One region of the Bacillus sp. GB_SG_008 genome, then DNA from elsewhere that is predicted to be linked to it. Evidence: riboswitches for the same ligand, from Rfam matches in the RefSeq annotation. Region 1 holds a riboswitch; the other holds the start of a gene.

Region 1 (3,424 bases):
ACAACCATCATTCCAAGACCTGTACCCTTTTCTTTTGTAGAGTAAAAAGGAGAACCGAGGCGTTTTACTTGTTCGTTGTTCATACCAATTCCGGTATCTTGAATATGTAATTGGATGTGTTTATGAGCGGGTGTTAAGGTAAATGTAAGGTCTCCGCCGTTTGGCATCGCTTCAATGCAATTTTTTACAATGTTTAAAAGACATTGATTCAGCTTTTGTTTTTCTCCCGTTATGTAAAATATTTTACTTTGTTTCGTATAATGAATACGAACGTTAGAAAGGTTCGCTAATGGTGTCATGAGCGTAAGAGCATGAAGTAATTCTTTTTCTAACTGTAAAGCTTGTACTTTTTCAATACTTGGTTTTGCGAATGTTAAATAGTCTGTTAATACAAGGTTGGCTTGATCAATACCGCGTATAGCGATGTCTAAATACAGCAGTTTGTCTTGTTCTGAGTAGTTTTTCGATTGTAGCAATTGAAGAAATCCTCTCGTTGATGTAAGAGGGTTTCGGATTTCATGGGAGATTGAAGCAGCCATCTCACCAATTAATTGAAATTTCTCAGCATTTACAAGTTCTTTTGCAAGACGAACTTGCGATTGTAATACGTCCATTAAGTATAAAATTAAAATAGTTCCTATGATTGCGCATAATTCGTATGTAATGATATAAGGTATATAGTTCGTTGGATTTGGAGCCATAGATAGAAAATAAGGAATCCAAACGATGCCAAAAATCAGGCAGTAAAAAAAAGCTAAATACATTTTTGGTCTTATTTTTCCTTTTACATATGTTTTGTATGTTGCAATAAGAGAAATGTACAAAGCGATAGATGCTATGAAAGAAGGCAGGGCACCGCTCCCGCCAATAAAAAAACGATAAAGATTCATAACACTAAAAATTATACCACCTGCTACTGGGCCACCAGATAATGTTCCGACAATTAGCACGATATGCCGGAAGTCGAATTGAAATCCAAAGTCAACTTTTGCAGCAAATGACATACAGAGAATAGTGGTAATGCTGCAAGAGAGGACAAATACAAACGAATTGAGCTTCGGAGAGTGATTTCCTTTTTCGCTCCAAAATAAATGATAAATTAACATTGTAACCAGAATAAACAATATATTTAAGAAGAGGTACATAATAAAAACCTTCAGCTATAAAACCTCCTTGTTGTGAGAAGTGAAAGATGCGACATCTAAAATTATCATACTATTAATATGAAAGAAAATGAAATGTTATTTTTAGAAAAAATAGAAAAAACAGACGTTTCCCACTCATACACCTGCTATGTTACAATGAAAGATGCAAATTGAAGAAGACAGTCCATGCATAGCATGGGAGAGGTTCGCGAACTCCCTCTATAAAAAACTAAGGAGAGAACAATATTCTTTATATATTGTTTTGTTTTTTTTAGTATGAAAGTTCAAGAACGCTCTTTCTTCTTGTAATCGAAAAAAGAGGAGAATGAGTGAAATGAAAAAGGAAAAAGCAGTTGTTGTTTTTAGCGGCGGTCAAGATAGTACAACATGTTTATTTTGGGCGCTTGAACAGTTTGAAGAAGTAGAAACAGTAACGTTTAATTATAATCAGCGCCATAAACTTGAAATTGACTGTGCGGCTGAAATTGCAAAAGAATTAGGTGTGAAGCATACCGTACTTGATATGAGCTTGTTAAATCAGCTTGCTCCTAATGCGTTAACACGTACAGATATGGAAATTACACATGAAGATGGTGAGTTGCCGTCGACATTTGTGGATGGACGTAACTTATTGTTCTTATCGTTTGCAGCTGTGTTAGCTAAACAAGTAGGAGCGCGTCATATCGTAACAGGCGTGTGTGAAACAGATTTTAGCGGGTATCCAGATTGCCGTGATGTGTTTGTGAAATCGTTAAATGTTACATTAAATTTATCAATGGATTATCCATTTGTTATTCATACACCGCTTATGTGGATTGATAAAGCAGAAACGTGGAAATTGGCAGATGAACTTGGGGCATTTGAGTTTGTTCGTGAAAAAACGTTAACGTGTTATAACGGGATTATTGGTGATGGTTGCGGTGAATGTCCAGCGTGTCAGCTTCGTAAAGCAGGACTTGATAAATATGTACAAGAGCGTAAAGGAGCGAAAGCATAATGACACAAGACTTCTTTGGATTTCGCATTGTTGAAAATCTACAAAAAATCGATCAAGACATTGATCGTAAGCAACTAAAGTATCATAATAAGCGTGTTATGGTTAGTAAAGAATTTACGTTTGATGCTGCACATCATCTACACTGTTATGAAGGGAAATGTAAAAACCTTCATGGACATACGTATAAAGTAATTTTCGGAATTAGTGGTTATGTCAATGAAATTGGCCTAGCGATTGATTTTGGTGATATAAAAGAAATTTGGAAAAATGAAATTGAAATATATTTAGATCATCGTTACTTAAATGAAACACTTCCAGCAATGAATACAACTGCTGAAAATATGGTTGTATGGATTTTTGAGAAAATGGAAGAGGCGCTAACAAAAGGTGATCGACAAAATGAATATAAAGGAGCGCGTGTTGAGTTTGTGCGCTTATTTGAAACACCAACAAGTTATGCAGAAGTAAGACGGGAGTGGATGATCGGTGAGTAACATTCCTGTGTTAGAGATTTTCGGGCCGACAATTCAAGGAGAAGGAATGGTTGTTGGACAAAAAACAATGTTTGTTCGCACAGCTGGTTGTGATTATAGCTGCGCATGGTGTGATTCTGCGTTTACATGGGATGGTTCTGCGAAAGAGCAAATTCGTCAAATGCCGCCAGAAGAAATTTTTTCTGAACTGGTGCAAATTGGTGGTGAAAATTTCTCGCATGTAACGATTTCAGGTGGGAATCCAGCGTTGTTGAAACATTTAGGAGAATTGATTTCTTTACTAAAAAAGAAAGGGATTCGTACAGCAATTGAAACGCAAGGAAGTAAATGGCAAGATTGGTTACTTCATATAGATGAGGTAACAATTTCACCAAAGCCACCGAGTTCAAAGATGACAACGGATTTTGTTATGTTGGATTCAATCATTGATAAGCTAGAAGGAAAGGAATTTAGTTTAAAAGTGGTTGTATTTGACGATCGAGATTTTGTATACGCAAAAGAGGTACATGAACGTTATCCGCACGTTCCGTTCTTCTTACAAGTTGGAAATGATGATACGCAGACGACAGATGATGCATCGTTAATTCAACGTCTGCTTACAAAATATGAATGGCTCATTGACAAAGCAGTACAATGTAAGGAAATGAATGACGCGAAAGTATTGCCGCAACTTCACGCTTTAGTGTGGGGCAATAAACGCGGTGTATAATTACTGTATGAATGAAGGGAGATTTTAAGATGGCTGGAAGACAAGATGAAGATTTGAAAGATGTAACATTACTGGGAAA
Region 2 (3,424 bases), 240 kb from region 1:
TTCGAAAATGCTGCTGTAAAAAGCAGCCATCGCAATATGTTTCTAATAAATCATTCACTTCCGTAATGAGCTGCTTACGATCCACTCCTTCACACCCCTACTCTGTTATTTCTTTATGACTATCAATATCCGTTCCTTCAAGTGCTTGCGTTGCCAATTGATGAGCTTCTTTATTCTGTTTTCTAGAAACAGGTTCACATATCAATTTTATTCTCATCTGTTTTGCTTTTTGTTCGACTTGATCTAAATAATGGATTAAATGTTCCTCATAACATGGCCATTCACCTGCTAATTGCTGGAGCACCACTTGAGAATCACCGCGAAGTATAACGGATTCATACTTAACTCCTAGCTCTTCTAGCACATTCATTCCGTATAATAACGCAGCATATTCCGCTTCATTATTATCATCAATTCCTTCTATGTAAGCATTGCGACGAATTCGATACGTTTTTCCCTGCTTCTTATAATAAATACTCACTCCCACGCCCGCTTCTTTCTTCTCAATATCGTACCCTCCATCGAAATACAATAAGAGATCTTGCGGCTCTTCTTCAACTTGTTTACTCAATTTCTTAACTTCTTTTAACGTCCACTCCGTCCCCATTTCATCATAAAACAACAGTTCTTTCGCTCTCCCTGTTTTTTCAAAGTCTACTGCAAACTGCATCGCCTCTTCTAAACGAAGGTAATCTGTTTCAAGGTTAGTCTCTAAACCATGCTTTGTTCGATATAACCAAGCTATTTTATATTTCATTTTGCTCCCCCTTTTACATACAAAATCAATACACTACCAAATATTACATGTTCATTTTATAATATTTTGTCTATGAGCACAGTATTCTATTCCGAATACATCTCATCTCCGCACGATAAAGTGAAACTTCCATCAGTGGTTTTTTTCATCCCCCGCTGATGGTTAGTTGAACCAATCGGGCGCATGCCAGCAGTTATCCCCCACCTATCTTCTTCGCTTCTCTCTGAGTCTTGAGGTGAGGGCCTTACTGCCCCAAAATAGCGGGATAAAATGAAACTCCTGCAAATATAAATTGAGGAAAAGAAATAAGAGTTGTCACGATTAAGTGAACAACTCTCTTATCTATCTTATACAAATTTTTCAAACTGCACTCGTTTATTAATAAAATACATAACAGGTGCTCCAATAGCCATTACAACAAATTCACCAATTGCACATGTTAGCCATGTAAACAAAAATGGTAAGTCGAATGCAAGATGTAGTTCAATCGCAATAAGGAACATTGTAACCGTAAAGACAACAGTATTAAAAATCATACGCGCCCATATCCCTTTTATAAAACGCATAGAAACAATTGTACAAAGCAAGGCAATAATAGATTGTCCGACCCCAAATACAAGATCATATGCAATCATTGGTGAGAAAAAGAGGTTTGTTAAAAATACGCCTAACACAATCCCATAAATATATTTTTTATTGAACACAACAAGATGATTGAACATTTCCGAAATACGAAATTGAATATTCGTAAAACCAAAAGGCTGAATAAGCATAGAAACGACAATATATAAAGCTGCTAAAATCCCGTTACCAACAAGTGTCTTAATTTTCATTGTATGATCTCCTTAGTTTTTTTACGTGGGATGGTTACGAACCACGTGAATATATAAATGAACAAAATTACATTATATTTATAATTTGAATTCAAGTCAATATGGCAGAAGATGTATCAAATGATCTGAATTACAAAGGGATAGTCATAAAGTGAAACTTTAATCAGTGGGGGTTTTCTTCATCCCCCCACTGATTATTAGTTGAACCAATCGGGCTTTTACGGGCAGTTTATCTCCCACCTAACTTCTTTGCTTTCACCGAATTTTGAGGTGGGAGTATTACTGCCCGTTAATGCGGGATAAACTATCCTTTTCTTTTTATAAGACGTATAATAAAAAACATGAAAGATTTAGGAGGGTTTGTTCATGACAGCGACAATTCAAAATGAAAAAATGATTGTTTCTATTTCTGAAAAAGGTGCAGAATTGCAAAGCATTCGATTAAAAGAAGATCGTACAGAATATATGTGGCAAGGGGATTCAAAGTATTGGGGACGACGTGCTCCCATTTTATTCCCAATCGTCGGAAGATTAGTAGATAATACATATTATGTTGATGGAAAATCTTATTCGTTAACACAGCATGGATTTGCTCGCGATCTAACATTTACAATAAAAGAACAAAGTGAATCAAAAATTACATACGTAGTAACGAGTAATGAAGAAACATTACAAAACTATCCGTTTGCATTTGAATTACTCGTTTCTTATGAATTACATGAAACATCTGTATACGTAACATATGAAGTAATCAATCCAAACACAAAAGAAATGTATTTTTCAATTGGAGGACACCCTGGTTTTAATTGTCCTTTACTATCAAATGAATCTTTCACAGATTACTACTTATCTTTCAGCACTCTAGAGCACTTAGAAACAAGCGTATTAGAAGGACCATTTCTTTCTAAAAATAAACTCATAGTAGCAGAAGAAACAACCGAACTTCCACTTACATACGATTTATTTAAAAACGATGCGCTTATTTTTGAAAACATGAACAAAAACGAAATTGCCATCCGCTCTCACAAACATAATAAATTTATTAAAGTAGCATTTGAAGGATTTCCATTTGTGGGTGTGTGGACACCTGGAGACGGCGCACCGTTTCTATGTATTGAACCTTGGTATGGCATTGCTGATGAAGTAGAGCCCGTAAAAGACTTTAAAGAAAAAAAAGGAATTCAAATGTTAAAAGCGAATGAAACATTTACATGCCGCTATAGCATTACAATCGGTTAATCGGAGGTTTTCAATTTGATTGAAGTGTACATTGATGGTGCATCAAAAGGAAACCCTGGTCCTTCTGGCGCTGGGGTTTTTATCAAAGGTATTCAACCGCCTGTGCAGCTTTCTGTTCCACTTGGAGTTATGAGCAATCATGAAGCTGAGTATCACGCATTACTTGCTGCATTAAAATATTGCACCGAACATAATTATAAAATTGTATCGTTTCGAACAGATTCTCAGCTTGTAGAACAAGCTGTTGAAAAACGATATGCGAAGAATCCCTTATATGCACCACTTTTAGAAGAAGCATTGCAAATGACCCAGCAATTTGATCTCTTTTTTATGAAGTGGATTCCAAGCAGTCAAAATAAAGTAGCAGATGAATTAGCACGAAAAGCAATTTTAAAAAATGAACGGGGGTAGTGTATTGAAAAAAGAGTGGATTGCTCCTCTCGCATTGTTGTTCGTTGCCTTTATTTGGGGAGCTACGTTTGTTGTCGTTCAAAATGCTATGTCATTTGTCGGTCCATTTTCTTTTAATGCTGTACGTTTCTTATTAGCTGGACTTATTTTACTGGTTATTCAGCTCATTTCTATAAAAAAAATA

Evidence for each region. Region 1 has a riboswitch for preQ1 ahead of queC (7-cyano-7-deazaguanine synthase QueC). Riboswitches for the same ligand answer to the same signal wherever they lie in the genome.
Region 2: it holds a riboswitch for preQ1, as region 1 does, so the genes downstream of both, ACTDJC_RS08580 (QueT transporter family protein) here and queC (7-cyano-7-deazaguanine synthase QueC) in region 1, are expected to answer to the same signal.

The regions. Positions count from the first base shown of each region.
Region 1 is NZ_JBPZSK010000003.1:402,677-406,100, reverse strand. It holds gene ACTDJC_RS09825 (ATP-binding protein) at 1-1,106, opposite strand, end outside; PreQ1 riboswitch class I at 1,341-1,384, shown strand; gene queC (7-cyano-7-deazaguanine synthase QueC) at 1,480-2,142, shown strand; gene queD (6-carboxytetrahydropterin synthase QueD) at 2,142-2,636, shown strand; gene queE (7-carboxy-7-deazaguanine synthase QueE) at 2,629-3,345, shown strand; gene queF (preQ(1) synthase) at 3,375-3,424, shown strand, end outside.
Region 2 is NZ_JBPZSK010000003.1:166,831-170,254, forward strand. It holds gene ACTDJC_RS08570 (zinc-finger domain-containing protein) at 1-85, opposite strand, end outside; gene ACTDJC_RS08575 (ribonuclease H family protein) at 98-757, opposite strand; gene ACTDJC_RS08580 (QueT transporter family protein) at 1,105-1,590, opposite strand; PreQ1 riboswitch class I at 1,597-1,641, opposite strand; gene ACTDJC_RS08585 (aldose 1-epimerase family protein) at 1,957-2,829, shown strand; gene ACTDJC_RS08590 (reverse transcriptase-like protein) at 2,845-3,240, shown strand; gene ACTDJC_RS08595 (DMT family transporter) at 3,245-3,424, shown strand, end outside.